3 regions of the Herminiimonas sp. NPDC097707 genome follow, and region 1 is predicted to be linked to each of the others. Evidence: predicted binding sites of a transcription regulator. Region 1 holds the regulator's gene; each other region holds the start of a gene.
The links. Region 1 encodes LexA, which represses DNA repair genes until DNA is damaged. Its sites were predicted from a motif close to ACTGTATNNNNATACAGT; they were not measured.

Region 1 (9,780 bases):
GATTTCCAGATCGTCGAAATTGGTCATCAACGCGACCATCTCCTTGGCACCCTTGACGCAAAATTCTGCATGCTCGTTGAAGAGATCGAAAAATTTGCCTTCTTTCGGCAGGAGTCGTCCAAACATAATTGCTCTCTTTGAATATTAAAATATTGAAATGCGACGATGTTCGCTCAAGGCCTTGCCGGCCGGGCGAAATGAAATGATTACAGTTGAGGTCATATCGGTCATATTGAATTAGTCGCCCTGATACAAGGCAGCCGAACCGGTATAGTTTTCAAACTTCGTGTATTGACCCAGGAAGGTCAGGCGCACGCTGCCGATAGGACCGTTACGCTGTTTGCCGATAATGATTTCCGCCGTGCCTTTGTCAGGCGAATCCGGGTTGTAAACCTCGTCGCGATAGATGAACAGAATCACGTCGGCATCCTGCTCGATCGCGCCGGATTCGCGCAAATCTGACATCACCGGACGCTTGTTCGGACGCTGTTCCAGCGAGCGGTTCAACTGTGACAGTGCAATCACCGGACAATTGAGCTCCTTCGCCAAACCTTTCAGGTTACGCGAAATTTCTGAGATTTCCGTTGCCCGGTTTTCACCGGAAGAGTTGGCAGACATCAGTTGCAGGTAATCGATGATGATCAAGCCGAGCTTGCCGCACTGACGCGACAGGCGCCGCGAGCGGGCGCGCAATTCGATCGAATTCAATGCCGGCGTTTCATCGATGTACAACTGCGCATCGTTCATCTTTTGAATCGCATGCGTCAGACGCGGCCAGTCTTCATCGGCCAATTTACCCGTACGCAAGCGATGCTGATCCAGTCGTCCGACCGAGCCCAGCATACGCATTGCCAATTGTGTACCGCCCATCTCCATCGAGAAGACTGCAACCGGCAAGCCGCTTTCGATTGCGACGGTTTCACCAATATTGATCGAGAATGCGGTTTTACCCATCGAAGGACGACCGGCGACGATGATCAGGTCGCCCGGCTGCAGGCCGGACGTCATGCGGTCCAGATCGGCAAAGCCTGTCGGTACACCGGTGATATCGCTGGTGCTGTCGCGGTTGTACAGTTCGTCGATACGCTCAACGACTTGCGTCAACAGCGGTTGAATTTCCTGGAAACCCTGGGCGCCACGCGACCCCTCTTCCGCAATCGCAAAGATCTTGGACTCGGCCTCATCCAGCATCTGCTTGACTTCCTTGCCTTGCGGATTGAAAGCCTGGCCGGAAATTTCATCCGAGACGGTGATCAGCTTGCGCAGAATGCCACGGTCGCGCACGATTTCAGCATAGCGGCGAATATTGGCGGCAGACGGCGTGTTTTGCGCCAGTGCATTCAGATAGGAGACGCCGCCTACTTCTTCTGCCTTGCCGCTATTGGTCAAGGCCTCGAATACCGTAATCACGTCGGCGGGGCGGGAACCATTGATCAGTCTGACGATGTGCTGAAAAATGATGCGGTGATCGTAACGGTAAAAATCGTCCTGATGGACGAAGTCTGCAATACGGTCCCATGCCGCATTGTCCAGCAACAAGCCGCCGAGGACGGATTGCTCGGCTTCTATCGAATGCGGGGGAACGCGAAGGGAATCTACTTGCGGATCGGCACGGTTGTTCATGGCGCGAATTATACCTGCTAGAGGTGTGCGCTTTCAGAAAATGGGCAATAAAAAAGCCGGGAAAACCCGGCTTTTTCTAGGCAACGAGTGCCAGACATGCTTTAAATAAACTTAAGCGTGTTCGCCAACGATGGTGATCGTGACTTCAATGACAACGTCAGTGTGCAATGCAACAGCAACGGTGTGGTCGCCGGTTACTTTCAACGGGCCGGTTGGCATGCGAACTTGTGCTTTTTCAACAGCAAAACCTTGCTTGGTCAACGCTACGGCGATATCGGCGTTGGTAACGGAACCGAACAAACGGCCATCCACACCCGATTTTTGCGAAATTTGAACGGTTTGGCCGGTCAGTTTTTCACCTTGCGCTTGCGATGCAGCCAGTTTTTCCGCTGCGATTTTTTCCAGTTCTGCGCGCTTGACTTCAAATTCAGCAACGGCAGCGGTCGTCGCACGACGAGCTTTACGTTGTGGAATCAGGAAGTTACGTGCGTAACCGTCTTTTACTTTAACGATTTCACCAAGATTGCCGAGATTAACGACTTTTTCTAACAGAATGACTTGCATGTTTTTCTCCTATTTCAGTCGTTAATTATGCGTTGTGCAGATCGGTGTACGGCAACAGCGCGAGGAAACGTGCGCGCTTGATTGCTGTATCGACTTGACGTTGATAAATCGCTTTGGTGCCGGTCAGACGTGCTGGCATGATTTTGCCGTTTTCCTGAACGAAGTCTTTCAGTGTGTCCACGTCTTTGTAGTCAACTTGTTCTACGTGTGCAGCGGTGAAGCGGCAGAATTTTTTACGCTTGAACAAAGGATTTTGTTGTTTGCGTTTTTCTTTCATTTTGCTTTTGTCGAATTTTTTACCGAATGCCATTTTGGGCTCCTGTATCTAAATGTGGGTCTCGAAATCTGTGAGATGGAAAACAAGGCTTTTGCTGTTACGGCTCTTGCGTGCCAGGAAACCTGTGAACTGAAATGTTCCGCCTAACTCGGCTTGATTGAATCTGCCTGAAATTTCTCCCGCGGCAATCGCGGCAATCTCAAACTCGATCAATCGTGGAACACCTGCTTCGATTTGTTGCGAACTGTGCAGCAAAACTGCTGACACTATCGGGACGCCTGCCGGGGTATAGCGCAGTATTTCACGCTCGGCGATGGTGGCTACAAACTGAAGCTGATTCACTCTCCTGATACGTCGTTGCAGTAATTAGGCAGCAGGTGCCTCGGTGCGATGGCTCTTGGCAGCATCTTCCTTCTGCACAGCCTTCATCATTGGCGATGGCGCGGTTTCAGCCTTCTTCATTTTCACGGTCAGATGACGCAGAACGGCATCGTTGAATTTGAAGCCGGTTTCGATTTCTGTCAGCGTTTCGCCGTCACATTCGATGTTCAGGCAGACGTAATGGGCTTTAGCCAGTTTCTGGATCAGGTACGCCATTTGACGGCGGCCCCAGTCTTCCACGCGATGAACAACACCACCGCGTGCGGTGACGATGCCTTTGTAGCGTTCGATCATTGCAGGCACTTGCTCGCTTTGATCCGGATGGACGATAAATACGATTTCATAATGACGCATGTAAGCTCCTTTTGGACGGATTGAAGATTGCCCACCCCGGCGTCAAGACGAGTGTGGGAAGAGGAAAACCGGTAATCATACGCGCAGAGGGCAGAAAACTCAACGCTTTCAGGTATTTATCGCAATTTTCCACGCTGACCTTGTAGATAAATCGGCAAATGGCTTGCGTTTAAGCATGCACTGTATAAAAATACAGACTGTTTATATAAACAGCTCACAGCAAGGCATCACTCACGCAAGGCGCATGCAATGATCAAACTGACAGCCCGCCAGGAACAAATCCTGAACCTGATTCGCGACGCCATAGAAAACACCGGCTTTCCACCCACACGCGCAGAAATCGCCACCGAACTCGGCTTTCGTTCTGCCAACGCTGCAGAAGAACATTTGCAGGCCCTGGCACGCAAAGGCGCAATTGAAATTTCGCCCGGCACTTCGCGCGGCATACGTCTGCGCGACATGGGCGGCACAAGATCGGACAGAAGCGGCTCGCAACTATCGCTGCCGCATCCCGCACTGATGCAATTGAGCCTGCCCCTGGTCGGACGCGTGGCGGCCGGTTCGCCGATTCTGGCGCAGGAGCATATCGAAGCCACGTATAACGTCGACAAATCGCTGTTTTCCGCCAAACCCGACTTTCTGCTGAAAGTACGCGGCATGTCGATGCGCGACGCCGGCATTCTGGATGGTGATTTGCTGGCGGTGAAAAAAATCGACAGCGCCAAGAACGGTCAGATCGTGGTGGCACGTCTGGGCGATGACGTCACCGTCAAGCGTTACAAGAAGACTGGCTCTTTGATTGAACTATTACCGGAAAATCCTGACTTCCAAGCTATCCGCGTCGATCTTGAGCACGATGATTTTGCGCTGGAAGGCCTGGCCGTCGGCTTGATGCGCACCTGGAATTGAACAGCGGGACAGTTCCTTACTTCAATTCTTATTTGGCGTTCTTCTGCTTCGCCAAAATTTGCCTGGCAATCCCGCGCAAAATATTGACCTCCTCCGTTTCGAGCTGCGTACGGGAAAACAGGCGTTTCAGGCGCGGCATCAGCTTCTTCGGATTGTCGGCATCGAGAAAATCTATCGCCACCAAGGCCTGTTCGAGGTGCGCGTACATGCCCTCGATTTGCGCCATACCCGCTGCTTCTCCCTGAAAACCAATATTGCTGGCTGCCGACGGCGCATCGACTATGGCCGCCATGCGCGCCTCATACGCCAGCACTTGCACCGCCTGCGCGAGATTCAGCGATGAATAATCCGGGTTGGCCGGAATGTTGATCAGCACATTGCACTTTTCCACAATCTCGTTCGGCAAGCCGAAACGTTCATTGCCGAATATCACGGCCGCCTGCAAGCCAGTCTCGTCGGCCAGACGCGTCGCCAGTTCTCGTGGCGTAATGACAGGTGGCGAAAATTCGCGCAAGCGTGCAGTCACCGCTGCGGCATAGTTGCAATCCGCCAGCGCCTCTTCAATCGAGCCGACTATCCGTGCCGACGACAGAATATCCTGTGCCCCGCTGGCAAAAGCAATTGCTTCTTCCTGCATCGCTGCATCGGGAAAGCGCGGATTGACCAGTACCAGTTCGGAAAAACCCATGTTTTTAACGGCGCGCGCTGCCGCACCGATATTGCCTGGACGGCTGGTTTCGACCAGCACAAAGCGCAGGCGATTGAAAAGAGACATGTCGGTTTGTGGCAGGTTCATTTAAAATAGCGACATTGCGCGGTAGGAATCATGTCGAAATGGCAGCTCCATACCGCATCGCTCATTAATTTCAATTTAGGTGGATAGCTCTCGCTCACGCGACAGCGTCGCCATTTTAACGGAATCTCTATGCATCCCATGCTTAATACGGCGATCAAGGCTGCTCGCCGTGGCGCTGCCATCATCAATCGCGCATCCTTCGATCTCGATCGCGTTAAAGTCACGGAAAAAAATCCGAATGATTTTGTCACCGAAGTCGATCAGGCTGCCGAACAGGCGATCATCGAGGTTCTGAAAACCGCTTATCCGGATCACGCCATTCTGGCCGAAGAATCCGGCGCGTCCGCCAATCTGCACGATGATAACGACAATGTCTGGATCATCGATCCGCTCGACGGCACCACCAACTTCATTCACGGCTTTCCGCAATACTGCGTCTCGATCGCCTTGCAGCAACGCGGCCAGATCACGCAAGCCGTCGTCTACGACCCGACTCGCAACGATTTGTTTACCGCCACCAAAGGTGCCGGCGCCTATTTAAACGAGAAACGCATACGCGTCACCAAACGCGACAAGATCGCCGATGCATTGATCAGCACCGGCTTCCCGTGCCGCGCCACCGACAACATCGATGAATATCAGAAAATGTTCAAGATCATGACGCAAAACTGCGCCGGCCTGCGCAGCCCGGGTTCCGCTGCACTCGACCTGGCTTATGTTGCTTGCGGACGAATCGACGGTTTCTTTCAAAAAGGTTTGCTGCCATGGGATATGGCAGCCGGCTCGCTGCTGATCACCGAATCCGGCGGCATCATGGGCACCTTTGAAGGTGAGTCCGACTACCTGTACAAGGGTGATGTACTGGCCGGCACACCGAAAGTATTCGCACAAATGGTGTCACTGCTGAGCCCGTTCGCAAAATAATCGAGCCATCCCGCTAGCCGGCAACTATTCCCCGGCTAGCAGCCCGCTGCTGTTATACTCGCCCCACGCGGCATATCTCCAGTCACCTTGCCGCTGTCTCTTGACGTCACCCCCAATCCGTTTGCCTGCGACTGGCGCCCTCTGCGGCGACAGGCCGATAATTTTCTATTGAGTTTTCATGTCCTTTACTGACCTCGGCCTCGCCGATGGAATTGTGCGCGCCGTCACCGAACACGGTTACACCATCCCTACCCCGATTCAAGCACAGGCGATCCCGGCCGTACTGGCCGGCGGCGATCTGCTGGCCGGTGCACAAACCGGCACTGGAAAAACTGCCGGTTTTACCCTGCCGATTTTGCACCGTCTTGCCACCAGCGGCACACCGCATGCATCGGCTTCCGCACAACGCCCTATCCGCGCCCTGGTGTTGACACCTACCCGCGAACTGGCGGCACAAGTTGAAGAAAGCGTGCGCACTTACAGCAAGTATTTGAATCTGAACTCCGCTGTTATCTTCGGTGGCGTCGGCATCAATCCGCAAATCAAGTTGCTGAAGCACGGCGTCGATATTCTGGTCGCCACGCCCGGCCGTTTGCTGGACCATATGCAGCAAGGCACCGTCAACCTGAGCAAGGTGGAAATCCTGGTTCTCGACGAAGCCGACCGCATGCTCGACATGGGTTTTATCAAGGACATTCGTCGCGTACTCGCCGTACTGCCGAAGAATCGCCAGAATCTGTTGTTCTCGGCCACCTTCTCCAATGAGATCAAGGCACTGGCCGATGGCTTGCTGAATTCGCCTGCCATGATTGAAGTTGCACGTCGCAATTCCACCGTTGAAGTCATCGAACAGAAAATCCATCCTGTGGATCGCGACAAAAAACATCCTATGCTCGCGCATCTGATCAAGACCAATAACTGGTCGCAAGTGCTGGTCTTCACTCGCACCAAGCACGGCGCCAACAAACTGGTCGAACAACTGGAAAAAGACGGCATCAGCGGCATGGCAATCCACGGCAACAAGAGTCAGTCCGCACGCACGCGTGCGCTGAGCGAATTCAAGGATGGCAGCCTGCAGGTATTGGTCGCCACCGATATCGCCGCCCGCGGTATCGACATCGATCAACTGCCGCACGTCGTCAACTACGACTTACCGAATGTGCCGGAAGATTACGTGCATCGCATCGGTCGTACCGGCCGCGCCGGTGCCACCGGTGAAGCAGTATCGCTGGTATGCGTCGATGAACTGGACATGCTGAAAGACATCGAAAAACTGATCAAGCGCAAATTGCCGTCGGAAGTGATCGTCGGTTTTGAACCGGATCTGAATGCCAAACCACAACCGATCCAGCGCCGCAGCAACGACGCACCGGGCCGCAGACCGCAACAAGGACGTGGCAATGCACCGGCCAAATCCGCCAAGGCACCTGGCGCCAAGCCAAGCGGCCCCAATGGTCAGGCGCGCAGCTTCGGCGGCAATGCCAATGCACGTCCGGCTGCGCCGCACCGCTCGGGCGGCCGCGGCCGATAAACTGCAGCGGCTGCGTCTCCATGGCGCAGCCGCTGCAGGATAGGCATGCAAGGTTTTACATCGCAGCACCCAACAAAATCGATCTCGTCGAATACAATGGCATCTTTGTTTTTGCCTGGCATATTTCAAGCTATACCGGCTGAAATACCCAGGCAAAATCACTGAAAGAAACTTTGGAATCCACTATGTCGTCGGCAAGCACAAACGCAAGTCCTCCCTCAGCGAACGAAAAGCATACTCCGATGATGCAGCAATACCTGCGCATCAAGGCGGAGCATCCGGAAACGCTACTGTTTTACCGGATGGGCGATTTCTATGAAGTGTTTTTCGAGGATGCGGAAAAGGCTTCACGCCTGCTCGGCATCACGCTGACGCAACGCGGCTCCTCGAACGGCAATCCGATCAAGATGGCCGGCGTGCCTTTTCACGCCGTCGATCAATACCTGTCCAAACTGGTCAAGCTGGGCGAATCGATTGCGCTATGCGAACAGATAGGCGATCCGGCTACCAGCAAGGGGCCGGTGGAACGCAAGGTCTTGCGCGTGATTACACCGGGCACATTGAGCGATTCCGATCTGCTGCCGGAAAAATCCGAACAGCCGCTGCTCGCGCTGTACAGCACGACGCAGCGCAAGACGATCACCATCGGTCTGGCCTGGTTATCGATGGCGAGCGGTGCATTGAAGCTGATGGAATTTACCACCGACATTCAGAATGCCGCTACGCGTCTGAAGCATGAACTGGAACGCATTGCACCGGCCGAGGTTCTATTGCCGGGCAGCATAGACGGCCCGGATTCCGATTATGCGTTGGCAAAAAATACGACCGTACCGGACTGGCATTTCGATATAGCACACGGCAGCAAGGCCTTGCATGAACAACTCAAGGTGTCCACCCTCACCGGCTTCGGTGCGGAGCACCTGAGTGCCGCCATTGGCGCTGCCGGTGCCTTGCTGCGTTATGCGCAAGCCACGCAGGGCAAAGGCCTGCAACATGTCCGCGCGCTCACGGTGGAAACCGAAAACGAATTCATCGGCCTCGATGCCGCCACCCGCCGCAATCTGGAGTTGACCGAAACCATACGTGGCCAAGACAACAATTCCGCGACGCTGTTTTCGCTGCTGGATCACTGCCGCACGGCGATGGGTTCGCGCCTGCTGCGGCACTGGCTGCATCATGCGCGACGCGATCAGGCAGTAGCTCGTGCGCGCCATGCCGCGATCAATGCCCTGATGCGCACCGATGCCTGCACCGGCCTTGCCTCCACGCTGGCATCGGTACCGGATGTCGAACGCATTGCCACTCGCATCGCGCTGCAATCGGCGCGTCCGCGCGATCTGGCCGGCATGCGCGGCGGCTTGCAGCAACTGCCCTCATTGCGCGCCTACGTTTCCATGTGCAATCAGGATGCCGATGCACCACTGCTGAAAACCATACACGATGCGCTCGCCACGCCGAGCGAATGCCTGGATCTTGTGGAACGCGCGATTGCGCTGGAGCCGGCAGCCATGGTGCGCGACGGCGGCGTGATTGCGCGCGGTTTCGATGCAGAACTGGATGAGTTGCGTGGGCTGTCGGAAAACGCCGGGCAATTCCTGGTCGATCTGGAAACGCGCGAACGTACGCGTACCGGCATCAATAATCTGCGCGTCGAATACAACAAGGTGCACGGTTTCTATATCGAGGTCACACACGGCCAGACCGACAAGGTGCCGGACGATTATCGCCGTCGCCAGACATTGAAAAATGCCGAACGCTACATCACGCCGGAATTGAAAGCCTTTGAAGACAAGGCCCTGTCGGCGCAGGAGCGTGCGCTGGCGCGGGAAAAATATCTGTACGATCAGGTGCTGCAGCAGATGGCGCAACATATCGGCACACTGCAAAACATTGCCCATGCGCTGGCACAGCTCGATACGCTGGTCGCACTTGCCGAACACGCATTGCGACACAACTGGTGCGCACCGCAATTGATTGCCGAACCGACGATTGCAATAGAACAGGGGCGCCATCCGGTGGTCGAGAACCACATCGAGCGCTTTATCGCCAACGACTGCCTGCTCAACAATGAGTCACGTCTGCTATTGATCACCGGTCCCAATATGGGTGGTAAATCGACCTATATGCGGCAGGTCGCGCTCATCACCCTGCTGGCCTATGTCGGCAGTTTTGTGCCGGCCACCAGCGCCACCATAGGCCCGATCGATCGCATCTTCACACGCATAGGTGCAGCCGACGATCTGGCTGGCGGCCGCTCGACCTTCATGGTCGAGATGACGGAATCGGCGGCCATCCTCAACGGCGCGACGGAAAACTCACTGGTGTTAATGGATGAAGTCGGGCGTGGCACTTCCACCTTTGACGGTCTGGCGCTGGCCTGGGCCATCGCCAGGCATTTGATCGACAGCACCAGAAGCTTTA
Region 2 (9,780 bases), 1.0 Mb from region 1:
GTTATGAGGCGCGGGTATCAACCGCCGTTACTGTACCGGCAAGTCAAACGGCAGGTCAGGCGGCGCGTACTGCATCTGACGCCGCCGCAGGCATTGATCCTGTCCTTCATCGGCCTATCGTTGCTGGGCGCAGTGTTGCTGAAATTACCGATGGCGAGCCATGCGCACACGACGTGGATGCAAGCCTTGTTCACGGCCGTCTCGGCTTCCACCATCACCGGCCTGTCGGTGCTCGATGTCGGCAGTCATTTCACGCTGTTCGGACAGTGGATAGTGCTGGGCCTGATACAGCTGGGCGGCATCGGTTTGCTGACTTTCGGTGTGCTCATCATTCATTTGACCAGCGGCCGCCTGACCTTGCGCAACCGTGCAGCGATGCAGGATGCCTTCAATCAAAGCGGCAGTATCGACCTGCAGCATCTGCTGCGTGTGCTGTTCGGCTTTATCGTACTGACGGAATTGCTGGGCACCTTGCTGCTGGCCACGCAGTGGGTGCCGGAAATGGGCTGGGGAAAAGGCCTGTTCTACAGTTTTTTTCATGCCGTGTCGGCGTTCAACAACGCCGGATTTGGCCTGGCATCGCATAGTCTGTCGGCTTATGTAGACAACCCGCTGATCAATCTAGTCATTCCATTTTTATTCATTTCCGGCGGTATCGGTTTTGCGGTGATTGCCGATCTGCGCGCCAAAAAACGCTTCCGCGAGCTGACTCTGAATACCCGGCTGATGCTGATCGGCACTGTCACCATCAATCTGATCGCCATGCTGGTATTGCTGCTGCTGGAATACGGCAATCCCGATACGCTGGGAGCCTTGCATGGCTGGGGCGCGAAATTATGGGCCAGCTGGTTCCAGGCGGTGGCACCGCGTTCATCCGGTTTCACCACCATGGATACAGCGGCCTTGCGACCCGTCAGCGCATTTTTCATCATGATGCTGATGTTCATCGGTGCCGGCAGCGGCTCTACCGGCGGCGGCATCAAGCTGACCACCTTCATTATCCTGCTGGTGGCGACGCGGGCCTTCCTGCGTCAGCAAAAGACGCCGGTTGTATTAGGCCGCAGCATAGAAGCGAGCATGATCGTGCGTGCACTGGCAATCACATTCATTGCGGTGCTGTGCGTCGTCGCCGGTACGTTTATCCTGATGCTGACGGAAGACGGTCTTTTTATCGATCTGGCATTTGAAGTCATTTCGGCGGTGTCGACCACCGGTCTGTCGCGCGGCGTCACGCCGGGGCTGTCAATCGCCGGCCAGTGCACGATGATGGTGCTGATGCTGATAGGTCGGGTCGGGCCGCTGACGCTGGCATTCATGCTGGCCAATCCGCGCGGCCGTGCGATCGACTATCCGACAGGGCGCGTCAATATCGGTTGAGTTGCCGGTACGGCAATCATCGCTGTTCAAATGACAAGGCCTGCCGGAATGACGCCGGCGGCGCGCCCTGCGCTGATACAATGGAGCGCTTTCTGTTCCCGCTTTTCTTCTGATGTCCTCGTCTCCCCATTCATCCTCGCACGGTCTCAACGCGCCGCAGCGCGAAGCCATCAAGTACATGGACGGCCCCTGTCTGGTGCTGGCCGGCGCCGGCTCGGGCAAGACGCGCGTCATCACGCAAAAGATTGCGCATCTGATAGAGGATTGCGGCTACGAGGCCAGGCATGTTGCCGCGCTGACTTTTACCAACAAGGCGGCGCTGGAGATGCAGGAACGTATCGCCAAACTGCTGAAGGAACCGAAGCAGGCCAAGCAGCTGACGGTCAGCACCTTCCATTCGCTGGGCGTGAAAATCCTGCGTCAGGAAGCGAAGGAACTGGGGCTGAAAGATCGTTTCTCCATCATGGACAGCGACGACTGTTTTTCGCTGGTGCAGGATATGGCGATCACGACCGACAAACAGCTGGTGCGCCGCATCCAGACCGCGATCTCGTTGTGGAAAAATGGTCTGATCGATCCCGATACCGCGCTGAATCAGGCCAGGGATGAGGACGAGGCGCAAGCCGCGCGGATTTATCGCAGCTATGTCGCCACGCTGTCGGCGTATCAGGCGGTCGATTTCGACGATCTTATCCGGCTGCCGGTCGAACTGTTTCGCGGCAATGAAGCGGTGCGCGACAAATGGCAACGCAAGCTGCGTTACCTGCTGGTCGATGAATATCAGGATACCAATACCTGCCAGTACGAACTGGTCAAGCTGCTGGTCACCGGCATCGGCAAGAAGCCGATGTTCACCGCCGTGGGCGATGACGATCAGGCGATCTATGCCTGGCGCGGCGCGACGATAGAAAATCTGAAGCAGTTGCAGGTCGACTTCCCCGACCTGAAGGTCGTCAAGCTGGAGCAGAATTACCGTTCCAGCACGCGCATCCTGCAAGCGGCCAACTCGGTGATCGGCAACAATCCCAAGCTGTTTGAAAAATCCCTGTGGTCCGAACACGGCCTCGGCGATCCGGTCAAGGTGCTCGGCATGCAGGACGACGATCAGGAAGCCGAACAGATCGCGATCATGTTGTCGGCACATCGTTTCGAGCGTCGCGCGAAATTTTCCGATTACGCGATCCTGTATCGCGGCAATCATCAGTCGCGCGTGATCGAGCAGGCGCTGCGCAAGGAACGCATTCCGTACACGATCTCCGGCGGCCAGAGTTTTTTCGATCGCGCCGAAATCAAGGACATCATCAGCTATCTGCGTCTGGTTGCCAACCAGGACGACGATCCGGCATTCATCCGTGCCGTGACGACACCCAAGCGCGGCGTCGGCCAGTCGACGCTGGAAACGCTGGGCGCCTTTGCCGGGCAATGGCAATGCTCATTGTTTGAAGCCGTGTTCAAAGGCGGACTGGAATCGAAACTGGCCGAGCGGCAGCTGACACCCTTGCGCGAATTCGGCAACTTCATCAACCAGCTGGAAGCGCATGCGCACCGCGAAGGCCAGGCGGCATCGCTGCTGGAGGACATGATGAAGGAAATCAATTACGAAGCGTATCTGTACGATAACTTCGACGACAGGCAGGCGCAGGCGAAATGGCAGAACGTGATCGACTTCACGACCTGGCTGAAAGAAAAAGGCAGCGGCGGCAAGGATGGCAACGACCCTGAAAAGAGTTTGCTCGATCTGACGCAAATGGTGGCCCTGATGACCATGCTGGAAGGCAAGGATGAAGAGCCGGATGCGGTGCGCATGTCCACGCTGCATGCCTCCAAGGGCCTGGAATTTCCACACGTGTTTCTGGTCGGCGTGGAAGAAGGTATCCTGCCGCACAAGGGCGACCCTGATGCGCCTATCGAGACGCTGGGTGCACGCATAGAGGAAGAGCGCCGTCTGATGTACGTCGGCATCACGCGTGCGCAACGCTCGCTGCATGTCAGCTGGTGCAAGAAGCGCAAGCGTGCGCGCGAACACGTGCATTGCGATATCTCGCGCTTCATCAAGGAAATGAAACTCGACGAAGGCGATGCCGTGCCGACCGAAGATGAAATCATCACGCCGCAAAGCCGGCTGGCGAATCTGAAGGCGCTATTGCAAAAACCGAAAGTGGCGTGAATTTGTGCCGCATCAGTGAATGGAAAGAGAATCATGAATGAAGACCGTATCGTCGATATCGAAATCAAGCTGACGCGCCAGGAAGACCTGGTCGATACCCTGAACAAGATGGTGTACGAGCAGCAAAAGAAAATCAATGAGCTGGAAGCCTTGTGCATTGCTCTGGTCGGCCGTCTGAAAGAGGTTGCGAGCGGCGGCAACGAACAAGGTGCGGCGCATGAGCGGCCGCCACATTATTGATGCGTGCGTGTTGTCTCGCACGGAAAATTTTCTCTACTCCCATACAATTTTATACAGACTGAATCGATGACGACTTCACAAGCCCACTCTGCTCAAGAACAAAAGCTCTTGCACGCCAAACTCAATACGGAAACTTCGCAAATTGCGTGGTCTGAATTGCTGCGTTATTTCGCTGGCGGTTTGGTGATCGTCGTGAGTAGTGAGCTTGATCTGGTCGATGTTGCTGCGCGTTTTTCCATCGATGACAAGGCGACGGTTGAGCAATGGCTGAATGAGGGCAAGCTTGCCAGGGCGACTGATGAGCAGGCGACCGCATGGCTGGAAGTGGATAGCTTGTTGTGGGCTGTTGTGGCGCGGCCATGGGTGCTGGTGCAGGAAAACAAACCGGCTTGACCGGTAAGCATGATGAGCGACCAATCAAAGAACAAGGCGTCAGATAGCGATCCATTGCATGGCCAGAGCCTGGAGAAAATCCTGCTCGCGCTGGTGGACTGCTACGGCTGGGAAGAACTGGGCCGACGCATAGAGATCAAGTGCTTCAACATCGATCCCAGCATCAAATCAAGTTTGAAATTTCTGCGCAAGACACCGTGGGCGAGAACGAAGGTGGAAGAACTGTTTGTGAACATGCCCGACTGAATAATCGGGCATGTGGGCAGGACGAATTACTTTCCGCTATTACAGTTTCGATTGATGGTGTATCGCGACAAACAGCGTAGCCAGCGTCGACAGTACAGTTTCAAAGTGTGGTTTCGGTTCGGTGTTGTCCCAGATGTAATGTGCCATCACCGCGTCAAATTCCTTGCTGCGTTTTTTTGCTGTCACCGAGTGTGCGCGTGTAATCGCTTTCAGGAACTGGCGACGCATATTCGGAATGACCGGAATGTGTTCGCTGTCATCGAGAAACTCGAAGCCGCTCGGCAAGGAGTTACCCTTCATCTGGAATTCCAGTCGTTCAAATACGGCAGGCGGCAGATTCTTTACCAGTTCGCAGCCGCTTTCATTGAGTTTCAGCACCATGCTGAAGCCGGCCGGATAGATGACATCCTCGTCTTCGCGTTCGGATAAAAATACCGCGAGGCGCAACGCATATTCGGCATTGAATGCGTCGTCGCGCGTGCTGTTCTTGCTGGTGCGGGTGGCCGGCCAGAAGATCAGCGTGCCGGGCGTACTTTCGTCGTCCGGATCGGGGAAGAATTCGACCGAGATATCGTTGGCGGAATCGCCGGCAACCGAGAGCATCTTCAACACGGGTGCGGCGAGGTCGCCCAGAATGGAAGCGGCAATCGTGCCGGTGGCGGCGATGTCGGCGCTGCTCAGGTCTTCTACGATGTAGCCATCGAGTGGCTTGAGTAAGGCATTGGGGTCGAGCATAAGCGGTGTAGTCATTTTCAAATTGATGTAGTTTGCTGCTGCAACCGTGCGGCAGCAGGAGTCGTTGCAATATAACTTAAAACCCGGCGGCAACGAAATGGAAATGCCGGGAAATGCCGTAAATGCATAGGCAACATGGAATTTGTCATGCAAGATCGACGCTGGATGATCGGTAACGGCAGCCCGTCAAACGAGGGCAGTGTTGTTGCGATCACGCGCGCCACATTATTTATTCAGCAAGGAATCCGTATGTATTCATGGCTAGTACCCGCCGTCAAGGCCATTCTGCCGCACGTAGGCACCATCATTGACGCCGCTTTGCCGGTATTCAAGAAGAGCAAGGTCGATGAGAATGCGCCGACGCAGGAGGCGCTGTTGCAGCAGCAGATTAACGAGCTGCAGGACGTGGCATCGCAAAATGCCATTCGCATCAAGGATCTGGCCGAGCAGCTGCAGCAAATGGTAATGACGCTGGAGCAGGGCGTGATCGCGAATGAACGGCGTTACAGACGCATGTTCTTATTGTCATGGATAGCCGTCGCACTGTCGCTGGCAGCCATAGGCTTGTGGTTCTGGGGTAGTTGATCTGATGATTGCAATCAGGCGATGAACTTGCTGCAGGCATATTGCAGCAAGGTAGTGCGAACGAAACAAGATGAACTTTTGTTAACAACTCCTGTCAGTAGTAAGGCTTGCTGTGCTCATCAATTTGGTTGGCCGCATGCATCTCCGAGCGAGCATTTCGTATCGGTTGCTTATTATTGAACAAGGAGTTGCCATGATAAAACTACGTACAATTCTCGCCGGCACGGCAGTGCTCATGTTTTCGCAGTTTGCAGCTGCCCAGTCAGCCCCGCAGTACTGTCCTGTCCTTGTCGTTGTCCCTGCTTCGCAGGCACCAAGCGATCCTAACGACCCAAGGTATATCGATCAATCGCGCTTGAATTACACCGATGATGCCCTGGTTAAACGTCGTATCGAAGCTGCTGGCGGAACGCCCTGCATGGCGCAGGTGATGCCTGCGCCAGGTTCGAGTATGCCGGGCAGATAATTTCTGATTCGAATTGCTGACTTGGCAGCCGAGCGCGTTGAGTTTTGCCGGCCATGAATGCGCTCGGCAATTCGCTGTTCGCAACGCGCGCATTCTTTTCTTGCAGCCGTGCTGCGAACAATCAAGTTAACTTTCTGTTAACAGCACGCTGTCCCTCATAGCATGCGCATAGCCTGTTGATATTGATGGGTGGCATCAGCTTCCGTACGAAATTCGTTTCGATTTCCTGTTATTTGGATAAGGAGTTCTTGTGATAAAGCTACGAACCATACTTGCCGGTACTGCAGTGGCCATGTTTGCCCAGTTTGCTGCGGCACAAGGCAGTGCACCTGCCAATCCTAACGATCCGGCATACACGGACCAATCGCGTTTGAATCAAAGCAACGATCCCTATGTGAAAAAACGTGTTGCCACGAAAAAAGCCAAAACCGAATACAAGGCTGAGAAGAAGGCCGCCAAAAAGGAATACAAACACCATAAGGCCGATGCCAAGTCTGACATGCACGATGCCAAAAAAGATGCCAGCGACACGCGTGCAATGGAGCTGAAAAACATGCCACCGATAGCACCGTCCAATTAATATTGTCGGGTGTAATACAAGGCGAGGCCGTTCCGACGGACTCGCCTTGTTTCGTTTTGACGGAAGATTTATTTGCGCCAGCACCGCATGTTTCTTGTGTGAGTCTGTGTCAGGCTGAATGTATCAGCGCAATTTTTCCTGACATCTGGCGGGAATAATCACATTAAAGGCGCTGTGTTTTCATACAGTGAATGTTATGCTGTGCAGCATCTCATTTCTGTTGTCGTCGTCTTATGTCTACGCGTCCCCGCCATATCGCCCATCTTGATATGGATGCGTTTTATGCATCGGTTGAATTGCTGCGTTATCCCGAATTGCGTGGACAAGCGCTTGTGATCGGCGCCGGTTCGGCCCATGAGCCGGTATTGCAGGCGGATGGCAGCCGCCGCTATGCGCGCCTGCGCGATTACGCCGGACGCGGCGTGGTGACCACCTCAACGTACGAAGCCCGCGCCCTGGGAGTATTTTCCGCGATGGGGCTCATGAAGGCGGCGAAGCTGGCGCCGGATGCAATTTTGCTTCCTACCGACTTCACTGCCTATCGGCATTATTCCAAATTGTTCAAGGCCGCTGTCAGCGTGATTGCGCCGCAGATGGAAGATCGCGGCATCGATGAAATCTATCTCGATCTGAATGAGCAGACTGACGATATTGCAGTCGTTGCACAGCGCATCAAGGATGCGGTGCTTGCTGCGACGGGTTTGTCATGTTCGATCGGTGTCGCACCCAACAAGCTGCTGGCGAAGATATGTTCGGATCTGGAAAAGCCGAATGGCTTGACGATACTTTCGGAAGCAGATATCCCGACGCGTATCTGGCCCTTGCCGGTGAAAAAAATCAATGGCATCGGCCCCAAGTCCACAGAAAAATTGGCAACCCTCGGCATACTGACGATAGAGCAACTGGCGAAGTGCGATCCCGCTGTGCTGCAGGCAAACTTCGGTCGTGTCTACAGCGCATGGCTGATGCGGGTTGCGCAAGGCATTGATGAGCGGGAAGTTGTTACACGTTCGGAACCGAAGTCGATCAGTCGTGAATCGACATTGGAGCGCGATCTGCACGCAAAACTGGATCGCAGCGAATTGAGCGCCTTGTTTACGCGGCTGTGTGAACGCGTGGCGGATGATTTGGTGCGCAAGGAATATCTGGGTCGCACGGTCGGCATCAAGTTGCGTTACGCCGATTTCAGTACCGTGACACGCGATCTGACCCTGCTCGAGCCAACGAATGATGCGCAGGCAATACGCCAGGCTGCCGGCGAGTGTTTGCGCCGCGTGCCGCTGGACAAGCGCTTGCGCCTGCTCGGCGTGCGCATCACTTCTTTATCGAAGCCGGGTGCCGTGCCGTCCACGATAGTGGCGCAGGGAGAGTTGTTTGCTGCGGAACAGCTTTGATATCGGCCGGGGCTGCACACCCAAGGATTGAGTCTGCAACTCCAGCCTGAGTGAATTTATTCGCCGGTTTTTTCGGTGGTGTCCTGCTTGCCGTAAAACTGCACGCCCATCGCAATCCGTTCACGACCGCTCTCGCGTCGGTGCTTGTTGGTATCGCGCAGCGAATACACGCAACCGCAATATTCCTGCTGATAGAAATTCTCGCGCTTGGAAATTTCGATCATGCGTGCAGAGCCGCCTTTTTTGCGCCAGTTGTATTCCCAGTACAGCATGTCCGGATATTTCGCCGCCGCGCGCACGCCGCAATCATTGATCTGGTTCATGTCTTTCCAGCGCGAGATGCCGAGCGAACTTGAAATCACCGGGAAGCCATGTTCGTGCGCATACAGGGCCGTGCGCTCGAAGCGCATGTCGAAGCACATCGTGCAGCGTATGCCGCGCTCAGGCTCGTTCTCCATGCCCTTGGCGCGCTCGAACCAGTTGTCGGTGTCGTAATCGGCATCGATGAACTCGATGTTGTGCTTTTCGGCGAAGCGGATGTTTTCTTCCTTGCGCAGCAGATATTCTTTTTCCGGATGGATGTTCGGGTTGTAAAAGAAAATCGAGTAATCGATGCCGGAGGCCAGCATCGCTTCCATCACTTCACCGGAACATGGCGCGCAGCAGGAATGCAGCAGGACCTTGCCGGGTTTGCTCGGAAGTGGGATGGGTTCGCGTTTGAAGTCGGGGGGGGAATCAGTCATGGTGCTTTCTCGTTGCGATGAGCGCATGGTCAGGAAATATGCGGAGGCAACGAGCCTTTGTGTGCCGGGTTTGTATGTTACCAGAACTGGAAAATCCTGAGAGGCGCGCAGGCGGATCACTTCACTCCGCAGAGTGTCGGCTGTGCCGAATCTTGAGACGAAAACAAAAATGCCCGCTTGCGCGGGCATTTTCTTATTTTGGCGGAGTGGACGGGACTCGAACCCGCGACCCCCGGCGTGACAGGCCGGTATTCTAACCAACTGAACTACCACTCCAAACTACTAAACTGATTCAGATACTGCTGTTTGACTGATTGGTGGGTGCTGACGGGGTCGAACCGCCGACCTACGCCTTGTAAGGGCGCCGCTCTACCAACTGAGCTAAGCACCCGCGTAATACCGCTTACTCAGTCAAACAATTGTTGGCGTCGACCAACGTGTCTGAAGGGCCCGAAGTATAGAGCATATTAAAAAATTTGTCACCATTGTTTGCGGAATCTTTTCTTTCGGGCCATATTTATTTTTGAGGAATGCGCGATCAAAAACGTTTTCGCGCAGCGAGGAGCCTTGCGCAAGAGCGAATATGCGGTGAGTCGCCTATAATGACGAGCTTCCTTTTCTTTCCGGTTTTTGTTATCAATACTTTACTTCGCCGCATTCTTCACGCTCTGCTGTTTGAAATCTGCGCCCTGATCATCCTGGTTCCCCTGATGTCCTATGGTTTCGATATGGATCTTTTCCATTTCGGTGCGCTGGCGTTGATCCTCGCTGTCTGCGCGATGGTTTGCAACATGATTTACAACCACGCCTATGAAATCGTCGAGCGACATTACGGCTGGCGCCGCACGATCGGC
Region 3 (9,780 bases), 320 kb from region 1:
AATTTTTGTCACTTTAGAAGGAAAAATTGGTCTGCCGAACGTAAATTGGCACAGGCTTCAGACGCGCAAGCCACCTGCAGAAAAGAGACGAATCAATACAAAAACATCATTTCGCTGCCAGACAAGGCGATGACATCGCCATGCTTCAACGGATACGTTTGCATGCCTATCGATACACCGTTGACGAGCGGATAAATGTCGCCTTCGACGTGGGTCAAGCCGTAACCCTCTGCGCCCTTGGTCAGCACCGCAACTTGTACGCCGGGACGGCCTATGGTGGTCAGCACCTTGGTCAGCGCAATGACCTTGTCTTTGGCGACACCACTCAGTACCTTGATAGTGCCTATGGATCGGCCTGCTACAGATTCATTTTGCGATGGCGGGACGCTGTATCGGGATGCACCGGGACTGCTTTCTTCAGGCGGCACCAAAATGGACGAGTCGCTATAAGCGCTGTCTTCTATCCGGTACTGGATGGTATGTGTGGCGAGTTCGATCACATCCCGGCCTTGCAGCAGATGCTTCTTTACCGGCTGGCCGTTAAGACGGCTGCCATTGGTACTGCCGAGATCTTCAAAGTACGATTCTGTGGGGGTGGTAATAATCACTGCGTGTTCGGCGCTGATGCCAGGCGCGTCGATCACGATATCGTTGTAGGTTCTGCGTCCTATGGTGATGCGTGTTTTCAGGAGCGGAAGCTCCTGCAATGTGACGCCGTCCCTTGCCAAAATAATCGTGGCCATTTCTATTTTCCGACTTCTTTTTCTGTATCAAATGGTAAGGACAAGCGCACATGTACGCGCGTTTCCGGCTCGCGCTGCAATATATCAACGCAAATAATATGAACTCCTGCAGGGATATATCAAGATGCGTGCCATCTACCTCAAGGCGAAGACAAGGCTGATCGCAGCCAAGCAAGAAAGCGTACACGCAAACTGGTTGGCACTACCCAGCTTGATTGCACTTTTGCCAATACAACCGAGATATTATCGCGCCCCCCGTTGTTATTCGCAGCCTCAACCAAGGTGTCGCATAATAAATCAAGATCGAAATAATTGCTTTTGAGAATGTCGATCATCTGTTCATGCGACAGCATGTCGGAGAGGCCGTCAGAACACAGTAGATAAATATCATCGTTTTCTGTCGGGTAGTCGTTTACTTCCACATCGATTTGCTGCGCAACGCCGAGCGCGCGCGTAATCAGGTTTTTGTTCGGTGCGAAACGCGCCCATTCGGGGCTGACCAAACCCGCGTCTATCTGTTCCTGCAATTGAGAATGGTCGCGCGTCAGCTGCTGCAAGCTACCCTGCCTGAATCGATAGGCGCGAGAATCGCCGATGTGCGCCAGGACAATGCGGTCATGATGAAATAGTGCGGCCACCAGCGTGGTGCCCATTCCGCTGAATTGCGGCTGAATGCGTGCCGCTTCCAAGATGTGCGCATTGGCCAGCGTAGCGGCCTCCACCATCAAACCCTGTAAAAACTTGCTACTCAGCCGCCCTCGCCTTTGTTGCTGCAGACGCTGCTCCAGCGTCGCCACGAATACCGAGGTGGCAATACCGCTCGCTACTTCGCCGGCATTGTAGCCACCCATGCCATCCGCCAGCACCGCGATTTTATGCTCGACGTTGATTTCGACAGCATCTTCATTGTGCGCACGCACCAATCCCGTATCGGTCTTGACGGCGAATTGCAGCGCGACGTGATGCGTCATAAACGTGGAAGGTTAACGGACTATGCAGGCTACGTTGAAAATACAAATATTCCTTGCTAATGCATGTGAACAATCGTGCTGCAGATTATCTCTTGATCGGGTCAGAAATACTTTCTTTTTGATATCAGATCAAATGATATCTTCTTTCCCCACGAAAACTATTCACTCCTGCCGATTAATGCGCATTCGCACTCGTCCAGACGCAATTTTTCTACAGTTTTGAAACAGATGAGAGCAATTGCCACATGTAATCTGCTTTTTCATGAAATGCATCTTCACCTCATTTAACAAAAATGAGAGGTAAGCCACAGTCAAACCGCCACCGCTGCCTTGAGATAATCAGCCTTACATGTCGGCTCTGCATGCGTTTGCGTACTACCTGGCCATGCTATCGCCCTTTGAAGCAATCGACCTCTATAATGACAATGATGTACATACCGGGCCGCCCACGTTGCGCCCCTCCACCCGCTTTTAAAAATGGAGCTGATGACGGATCGCCTCCGCCATCGATAATGATTATGACGACATTGATTTACACCCACGAAGCCTGCCTGAACCATAAACCCGGCCCCAGCCACCCGGAATCGCCTGAACGTCTGAAAGCCGTATTGCGCGCCTTGCACACACCCGAGTTCGATGCTGCAGAGTGGCGTGATGCGCCTATGGGCACGCGTGAGCAAGTGCTGATGATCCATACCGAAGCATTCGTCGAGGATGTGGAAGACGCTTCTCCCAACCAGGGCTACATGCCGCTGGATGGCGGCGATACTGTCATGTCGCCAGGTTCGCTGGAAGCCGTCATGCGTTGCGTAGGCGCCGCCTGCGCGGGTGTCGATGCAGTGATGGGCAAGGAAGTACGCAATGTATTTTGCGCTACCCGTCCATGCGGCCACCATGCCGAACCGAACAAGGCCATGGGCTTTTGCATTTACAACCAGGCGGCCATCGCGGCAGCCTATGCGTATGACGTGCATAAACTGGAACGTGTTGCCGTCGTCGATTTTGACGTCCATCACGGTAACGGCACGCAAGCTGCATTTTACGATCGCCCTGAACTGTTCTACGCATCCAGCCACCAGTCGCATTTTTATCCCGGCACCGGCCTGGAAGCAGAAACCGGCATCTCGCACAACATCGTTAACGTACCTCTGCCACGCGGTTGCGATTCTGCGATGTTCCGCGAACAGATTGCGGCAAAAATGTTGCCGGCCATTCGCGCCTTCAATCCTGAGATATTGATCATTTCTGCCGGCTTCGACGCCCATCATCTGGACCCACTGGCCGGTTTGAATCTGCAGGATGACGACTTCGAATGGGTAACGCGCGAGTTGATGAAAATTGCCGACGACTGCTGCGACGGTCGCGTGGTTTCCATCCTTGAAGGAGGTTACAGTCTGGAAGGTCTGGCTTCCAGCACCGCCGTTCACGTCAAGGCATTGATGGATCACTGATCCTGCTGCGAGCATGTTCGCCCATAAAGGACGACCATGCTCGCAGAAAATTTATCAATGCATGTTTTATTTCCACGCCTGCTAGCCACGCTCATCAGCGTTGCCGCGAATTGCCTCACCTCAAATAATGCCCGCAGCAATACACTCTTCTAATCCTACGCAGGATTGGATGCTTGTCTGATTTACCTAATAAAATTCTGTGCATAAAATCGGTCTTCTATCCTGATAGGAGGACATCATGCCCAGCAAGAACGAGATTATCAGCACAGATAAAGAAAACGGGAAGAGCGTCACCGCAAGCCCACCAAAGGCACGCACCGACTCTAACGATGCAGACATTCCAGCGCCGTCACCTGATGTTTCCACTCACGAATCCGGCTTAAACAATATGTCGCCTACACCGCCAAAAGACGTGCAAGTCCGTCTTCGCAAGGCTGCAGAAGAAAGCGACAAGCTGGACTCTCCGGAAAGAACAAACGATTCCACCATAGACCCTAATAAACCTAAAAAAGATTTATTGAAGGGCTTCCACGGCGGCTAATTGACAAGATGGCTCATCGCCACAATTCGAACAGATGGATGCCGGTGCACTCTCGCAAGCACCAGCATCCATTTTTTTATGTATGACCTTTAAAAGAACAGCTTCTTTATCCGGCCCCCACACTGATGACGCCATGCAATCGTCATGGCACCCACCAGACTGATATTTATTTCTTGGCATCTTCTGCAGCGTTCTGGATTTTTTCACCAGCCTTTTCAATTTGCTCGCCAGCCTTATTGACCGTCTGATCAACTTCCTTACCAGCTCTTTCTGCCGGGCCCTCCTGTTTCTGACATCCACCCAGAGCCACGGCCATCATCCCCATCGCCAATACGGCAACTACAGCTTTTTTGCATTTGATCATTTTCTTTCCCTCAAAATTTATTGTTGATTACTTACTTTTTACTTATCTTTTATCTTTGCCAACTTCGTTGCCTATCACCCCCCCGACAGCCGCGCCGCCGATTGTGCCAAGCGCGCTGCCGTTGGTGAGAACTGCGCCACCTACCGCACCTGCTCCTGCTCCGATAGCCATACTCTGGTCGCGCCTGGACATGCCTTCACAGCCAAGCGTGCTTAACAATACCGCCGAAGAGATCGCGGCAAATGCACATTTTTGTATCGTTTTCATTCGGATATCCTTTCTCATGTAGCAGCAATAAAAAATACTGTCACTGTTACTAAAAATAATTGAATACGCCTGGGCCGTCTGTGCGCTTCCCCACTTAAATCACACGCAGTCATTGAAAACCAATAAGAATGCCATTTAAGTGTGAAGTGGATAGACGCCAGTTGAGCGGTATGCAGCAAGTCGGCTCGTAGATCAATGATCATATTTTTCAAAGAAATACACATCCGCCTTCGGCCTGATTAGAAATCAGAGCAGCAGAGTCAAGGAAATAATAAGGGGGATAAAACAGATGCACATTGATCAGTGTGCGTTGGATATGAGCGATCGTCTGAAAAAATTGCCGCTGCAGCGAACATGCAAACCCTGCATGCTGTGAATGACATTCAATCCTGCACGACAAGCTGTGCGCAAATGACGCCAGTTTATCAATCCTCGTCTTCTTCTTTAGCGCGCATCGCTGCCTGTATCGCCCGATGGGAAAATCCGCGCTGCAGCAAAAAGCGCATCTGCTTTGCACGACCGTTTGCATCGCTTGCCACAACGCCGAATTTTCTTGACCAGACTTCCCGCGTGCGCGCGACCTCATCCTGTGCCAGTGCGGCCTTTATTTCTGTCAATGAGTCGGGATCGATGTTGTGACTTTTCAGCTCGGATAAAATCCGGCTATTGCCGAAACGCGCCGCCCGCCGATTGACGAGCGACTCGGAAAAACGTGCTTCGGACATGAAGTTGGCTGCTTCCAGCGCATCGAGCAAGGCTTCGATATCGTCGCCTTCCTGCGCATAGCGCGCCAGTTTGCGCGCCAGTTCCTGACGACTATGTTCGCGCGCCGATAAATAGCGAAGCGCCCGCGCTTTCAGACTCACTTGCAGTTTTGCCATATGAGTCCTTCAGCGCGGGCGCCCGTTAAAAACCATCATCAAATCGACATCCAGCAATACCGGCTCAGCCGAACTATTTACTCGACTTCTTTCAGTTCTTTGGCTTCCTTGCTTTCCTTGGCGGAAGCCTTCTTCGCAACAGGTTCATCCGACTTGATCGCGCCGAGCTCAGGCACGCCCAATGAAGCACGCACCTTGTTTTCGATTTCACGCGCCAGTTCCGGACGTTCTTTCAAATAATTGCGCGCATTGTCCTTGCCCTGGCCGATACGTTCGCCGTTATAGCTATACCAGGCACCGGATTTTTCGACGATTTTTGCATCCGAACCCAGATCCAGAATCTCGCCTTCGCGCGATGTGCCTTCGCCATACAGAATGTCGAAATGCGCTTCCTTGAATGGCGGTGCGATCTTGTTCTTGACGACCTTGACCTTGGTTTCATTACCGATGACTTCATCGCCCGACTTGATCGAACCGGTACGACGAATATCCAGACGAACCGAAGCATAAAATTTCAATGCATTGCCGCCGGTCGTGGTTTCCGGATTGCCGAACATGACACCGATTTTCATGCGGATCTGGTTGATGAAAATGACCAGCGTATTAGTGCGGTTGATACTGCCTGTCAGCTTGCGCAGCGCTTGCGACATCAAGCGTGCCTGCAAACCTGGCAGCGAATCGCCCATATCGCCTTCAATTTCAGCGCGTGGCGTCAAGGCGGCAACCGAGTCTATGACGATCAGGTCAACCGCACCGGAACGTACCAACGCGTCACAGATTTCCAAAGCCTGCTCACCGGTATCCGGTTGCGAAATCAGCAAATCCGACAGGTTGATGCCAAGCTTTTGTGCATAGGTCACGTCGAGCGCATGCTCCGCATCGATAAACGCGCAGGTGCCACCCAATTTTTGCATTTCTGCGATAGTTTGCAGCGTCAGCGTGGTTTTACCCGACGATTCCGGACCGTAGATTTCAACCACGCGGCCGCGCGGCAAACCGCCGACGCCAAGCGCGATATCCAGACCCAGCGAACCGGTGGACACGACTTGTACTTCTTCAACGACTGCGCCGTCTTCCATGCGCATGACCGAGCCTTTGCCGAACTGCTTTTCGATTTGCGCCAGTGCGGCGGCGAGTGCTTTACTCTTGTCCGAGCTCGGTGCGGTTTTTTTATCGTCCATGAGGATTCTTTCGACGGTTGGGTGTTGAAACAAAATGGCTTGGAAGCAGCATCTGCAACCAGAAACCGTACTGTATAAAAAAACAGTGCTTTATGCAAGCGCCTTCTTGATGTTTTATTTTAAATGATCTAAAAAGCAACTTTTAAATATTTTCCCGACCTGTTCAAGGGCTTTAATCATCCCGGCCTTTCCACGTAAGATAGGAGTGAATCCAATCAATTCCCATCCGACAATCATGCCCAAGCTGGAAGAGCTGTTAGAAGTCGCTTACGAGAAAGAGCGCGCAAGCAGCCGTCGGCTGGCAAAAAATATGGCCCTGTCGACCGAGGACGCCCTGCGGAAAATCCTGCAAATGGCAGCAGGAAACCAGTCTCTTGTCGAACTGATCTCCAGTCGCAAACAGCAAAAAGCCAACGTCGCGACAAAAATCGCCCATCGTAAACAAATGACGGCAGATGCGCGCGCCTATAAAAGAAACGCCGCCCTGCCCGATCCGGCGGCGTGGCTGGCCTGGTTCGATGGAACAAGCCATCCTAACCCTGGAAAAATGGGCGTAGGCGGCATGCTCAAGAATCCGAATGGCGAACTGACCCGCATCAGTTTCGCAGCCGGTCAGGGCGACAGCAGCGAAGCGGAATACCTCGCGCTGATCGCGGTACTGCAAGCAGCGCTTGAAGTTCGGCCGGCAAAGCTCGTGATCTACGGTGATAGTCGCGTCGTGCTGGACGATGTGCAGGCGGAAAACGGTGCGGCCGTATTGAGTCATCACCGCATGCGGGCCAGGCAACTGCTTGCGCAACTGGCGAACCCTGCCTTGATCTGGATCCCGCGCCGGAAAAATGCCGCCGCAGACGCCTTGTCGCAGCAGGCCGTCAAACTCCTCGCCATCGGCGGAAAATCGTAAAACAGAAAATCGGGCCCTGTCGTAAAATCACCCATCAACACTTGTCTTGCCGCTGTTGACGAAACCCAATAGACTACAGAGCAACTTCTCCTCTCCCTCCCCTATGCGTATATTGCTTGCCGAAGACGACAGTGTGCTGGCCGACGGCTTGACGCGATCCTTGCGTCAATCGGGCTATGTCACCGATTGCGTGAAAAATGGTGTGGAAGCCGATTCGGCCTTGTCTACACAAGATTTCGATTTGCTGATTCTCGATTTAGGCCTGCCAAAAATGTCCGGCCTCGAAGTGTTGCAGCGTTTGCGCGCACGCAATTCGCGTTTGCCGGTATTGATACTGACGGCAGGCGATTCAATCGAACAGCGCGTCAAGGGACTGGATCTGGGCGCCGACGATTTCATGGCCAAACCGTTTGCACTATCCGAACTGGAAGCGCGCGTACGTGCACTCACCCGACGCGGCGCAGGCGGCGGGCCGACCGTGATCAAGCACGGTCCCTTGTCCTACGATCAGGTTGGCCGCATAGCCTACATCAACGATCAGATGCTGGAATTGTCGGCACGCGAACTCGGCTTGCTGGAAGTGCTGCTGCAACGCAGCGGTCGTCTGGTATCGAAGGAGCAACTGGTCGACCATCTTTGCGAATGGAGCGAGGAAGTCAGCAACAATGCGATCGAAGTGTATGTCCATCGCTTGCGCAAGAAAATAGAAATCGGCGGCTTGCGCATCGCCACCGTGCGCGGCCTCGGCTACTGCCTCGAAAAATTCGCCGAAGCGACACCCAATACGATCACGCCGCCACGCTGACCCGGCGATGCCTGACACTCACCGACTGAACGCACCCGACGTCGATGCAACTGCATCGAATCCGGGCACGACAGCCCCGCACGAAGAGCGCACGCAGCGCTCGCTGTTCGGCGAAATCCTGGACTGGATGCTGGTACCGCTGCTGCTACTGTGGCCGCTCAGCATCGCCATTACCTACCTGGTTGCCAAATCCATCGCCAACGAACCCTTCGATCGCGCGCTGGAAGACAAGGTCACGGTCGTCGCCCAGCAAGTCAAGGAAGTCAATGGCCAGGTCGTGACGCGTCTGACCGGCCCGGCTATCGACATTCTGCATGCCGATGACGTCGACAATATCTATTACCAGATACGCGATGCGCATGACATCTTCGTGGAAGGCGATCCGGAAATGCCCTTGCCGAAAGATGCAGAAGTACCGGCTCCCTGGTCAACCAAATTTCGTTACGACTTCATCCACAATACCGAAGTGCGCATCGCCTACATCTATGTCGATCTGCACAAGACGCAGGTCGAGCCGCAACTGAGCATAGAACCGCGCATGGCACTGGTGCAGGTTGGGGAAACGCTGGACAAGCGTTCGCAACTGGTCAATCAGATCATCAAGGGCGTGATCGTGCCGGAATTCATCATCCTGCCGATTGCGCTGGTGCTGGTCTGGTTTGCCCTCACGCGCGGCTTGCGCCCACTGGCAGAACTGCAACAACGCATACGTGCGCGCCGACCCGATGATCTGAGTCCTATCGATTCGGGTCACGTACCGGAAGAAATCATTCCGTTGGTCGGCTCGCTCAATGACATGCTGGAACGCCTGTCGCAAAGCATCAAGGTACAAAAACGCTTCATCGCCGATGCTGCGCATCAGATGAAAACGCCGCTGGCCGGCATGCGCATGCAATCCGAACTGGCCTTGCGTCAAACCGATCAGGCCGAAATTCACAAATCGCTGGAACAACTGGCAAAAAGTTCCACCTCCGCCACCCGCATGGTGAATCAATTACTTGCATTGGCACGCGCAGAAAATCAGACGCCGCAGACCAAACCGATGCAGACACTGGAGCTGTCCGAACTGGCGCGCGATACGGTACAGAACTGGGTGCAGACTTCATTCGCCCGCAAAATCGATCTCGGTTTCGAGCAGCCGGATGAAGCGGTGATGGTAAGAGGCGACACCACCATGCTGCATGAACTGTTGAACAATCTGATCGACAATGCGCTCAGCTACACACCGGCAGGCGGTAATGCAACAGTGCGCGTGCGTATCGATCAACAAGCTGGACTGGCATTTCTGGAAGTCGAAGATAACGGCCCCGGCATCGCACCGCATGAACGCGGCCATATCTTCGAGCGCTTTTACCGCATCCTCGGCAGCAACGTCGAAGGGAGCGGGCTGGGGCTGGCTATCGTTCGCGAAATCGCACTACAGCACAATGCTGAAATCGAGATTCTCAACAATCCGCGCTGTCAGGATCAGAAACGCCCCGGCTGCCTGATGCGCGTCATCCTGCGTCTGGAACCGACCGAAACTCCGTGGGATGACAGCATTTGATATGGCTGAAAAATCAAAAAAACAGCAATCCGATCCCGCGCGCCGTTATTGGCAGCGCACACGACGCATGACGCTGTGGCTGCTGCTGACGTGGTTCGCCGTCACCTTTATCGCGATCTTCTTTGC

Region 2: the regulator LexA is predicted to act here: its motif matches at 6,961-6,978, upstream of dinB (DNA polymerase IV).
Region 3: the regulator LexA is predicted to act here: its motif matches at 6,469-6,486, upstream of recA (recombinase RecA).

Annotation. Positions count from the first base shown of each region.
Region 1 covers NZ_JBIWCI010000001.1:1,430,229-1,440,008, forward strand. The annotation lists gene ACIQW9_RS06870 (DUF47 domain-containing protein) at 1-126, opposite strand, end outside; gene ACIQW9_RS06875 (replicative DNA helicase) at 238-1,623, opposite strand; gene rplI (50S ribosomal protein L9) at 1,735-2,187, opposite strand; gene rpsR (30S ribosomal protein S18) at 2,213-2,497, opposite strand; gene priB (primosomal replication protein N) at 2,513-2,806, opposite strand; gene rpsF (30S ribosomal protein S6) at 2,831-3,199, opposite strand; gene lexA (transcriptional repressor LexA) at 3,449-4,108, shown strand; gene ACIQW9_RS06905 (RNA methyltransferase) at 4,137-4,904, opposite strand; gene ACIQW9_RS06910 (inositol monophosphatase family protein) at 5,043-5,828, shown strand; gene ACIQW9_RS06915 (DEAD/DEAH box helicase) at 6,007-7,359, shown strand; gene mutS (DNA mismatch repair protein MutS) at 7,545-9,780, shown strand, end outside.
Region 2 covers NZ_JBIWCI010000001.1:2,440,891-2,450,670, reverse strand. The annotation lists gene ACIQW9_RS11925 (potassium channel family protein) at 1-7, shown strand, start outside; gene ACIQW9_RS11920 (TrkH family potassium uptake protein) at 4-1,377, shown strand; gene ACIQW9_RS11915 (UvrD-helicase domain-containing protein) at 1,490-3,544, shown strand; gene ACIQW9_RS11910 (SlyX family protein) at 3,578-3,784, shown strand; gene ACIQW9_RS11905 (DUF2288 domain-containing protein) at 3,851-4,177, shown strand; gene ACIQW9_RS11900 (VF530 family DNA-binding protein) at 4,190-4,423, shown strand; gene ACIQW9_RS11895 (hypothetical protein) at 4,463-5,173, opposite strand; gene ACIQW9_RS11890 (hypothetical protein) at 5,306-5,743, shown strand; gene ACIQW9_RS11885 (hypothetical protein) at 5,937-6,209, shown strand; gene ACIQW9_RS11880 (hypothetical protein) at 6,460-6,789, shown strand; gene dinB (DNA polymerase IV) at 7,023-8,183, shown strand; gene ACIQW9_RS11870 (epoxyqueuosine reductase QueH) at 8,240-8,926, opposite strand; tRNA gene ACIQW9_RS11865 (tRNA-Asp) at 9,126-9,202, opposite strand; tRNA gene ACIQW9_RS11860 (tRNA-Val) at 9,242-9,317, opposite strand; gene ACIQW9_RS11855 (PACE efflux transporter) at 9,529-9,780, shown strand, end outside.
Region 3 covers NZ_JBIWCI010000001.1:1,755,087-1,764,866, forward strand. The annotation lists gene ACIQW9_RS08475 (FHA domain-containing protein) at 93-743, opposite strand; gene ACIQW9_RS08480 (Stp1/IreP family PP2C-type Ser/Thr phosphatase) at 884-1,714, opposite strand; gene ACIQW9_RS08485 (histone deacetylase family protein) at 2,233-3,165, shown strand; gene ACIQW9_RS08490 (hypothetical protein) at 3,404-3,706, shown strand; gene ACIQW9_RS08495 (hypothetical protein) at 3,873-4,070, opposite strand; gene ACIQW9_RS08500 (glycine zipper 2TM domain-containing protein) at 4,113-4,337, opposite strand; gene recX (recombination regulator RecX) at 4,763-5,218, opposite strand; gene recA (recombinase RecA) at 5,296-6,399, opposite strand; gene ACIQW9_RS08515 (ribonuclease HI family protein) at 6,605-7,303, shown strand; gene ACIQW9_RS08520 (response regulator) at 7,407-8,108, shown strand; gene ACIQW9_RS08525 (sensor histidine kinase N-terminal domain-containing protein) at 8,116-9,654, shown strand; gene ACIQW9_RS08530 (DUF4212 domain-containing protein) at 9,656-9,780, shown strand, end outside.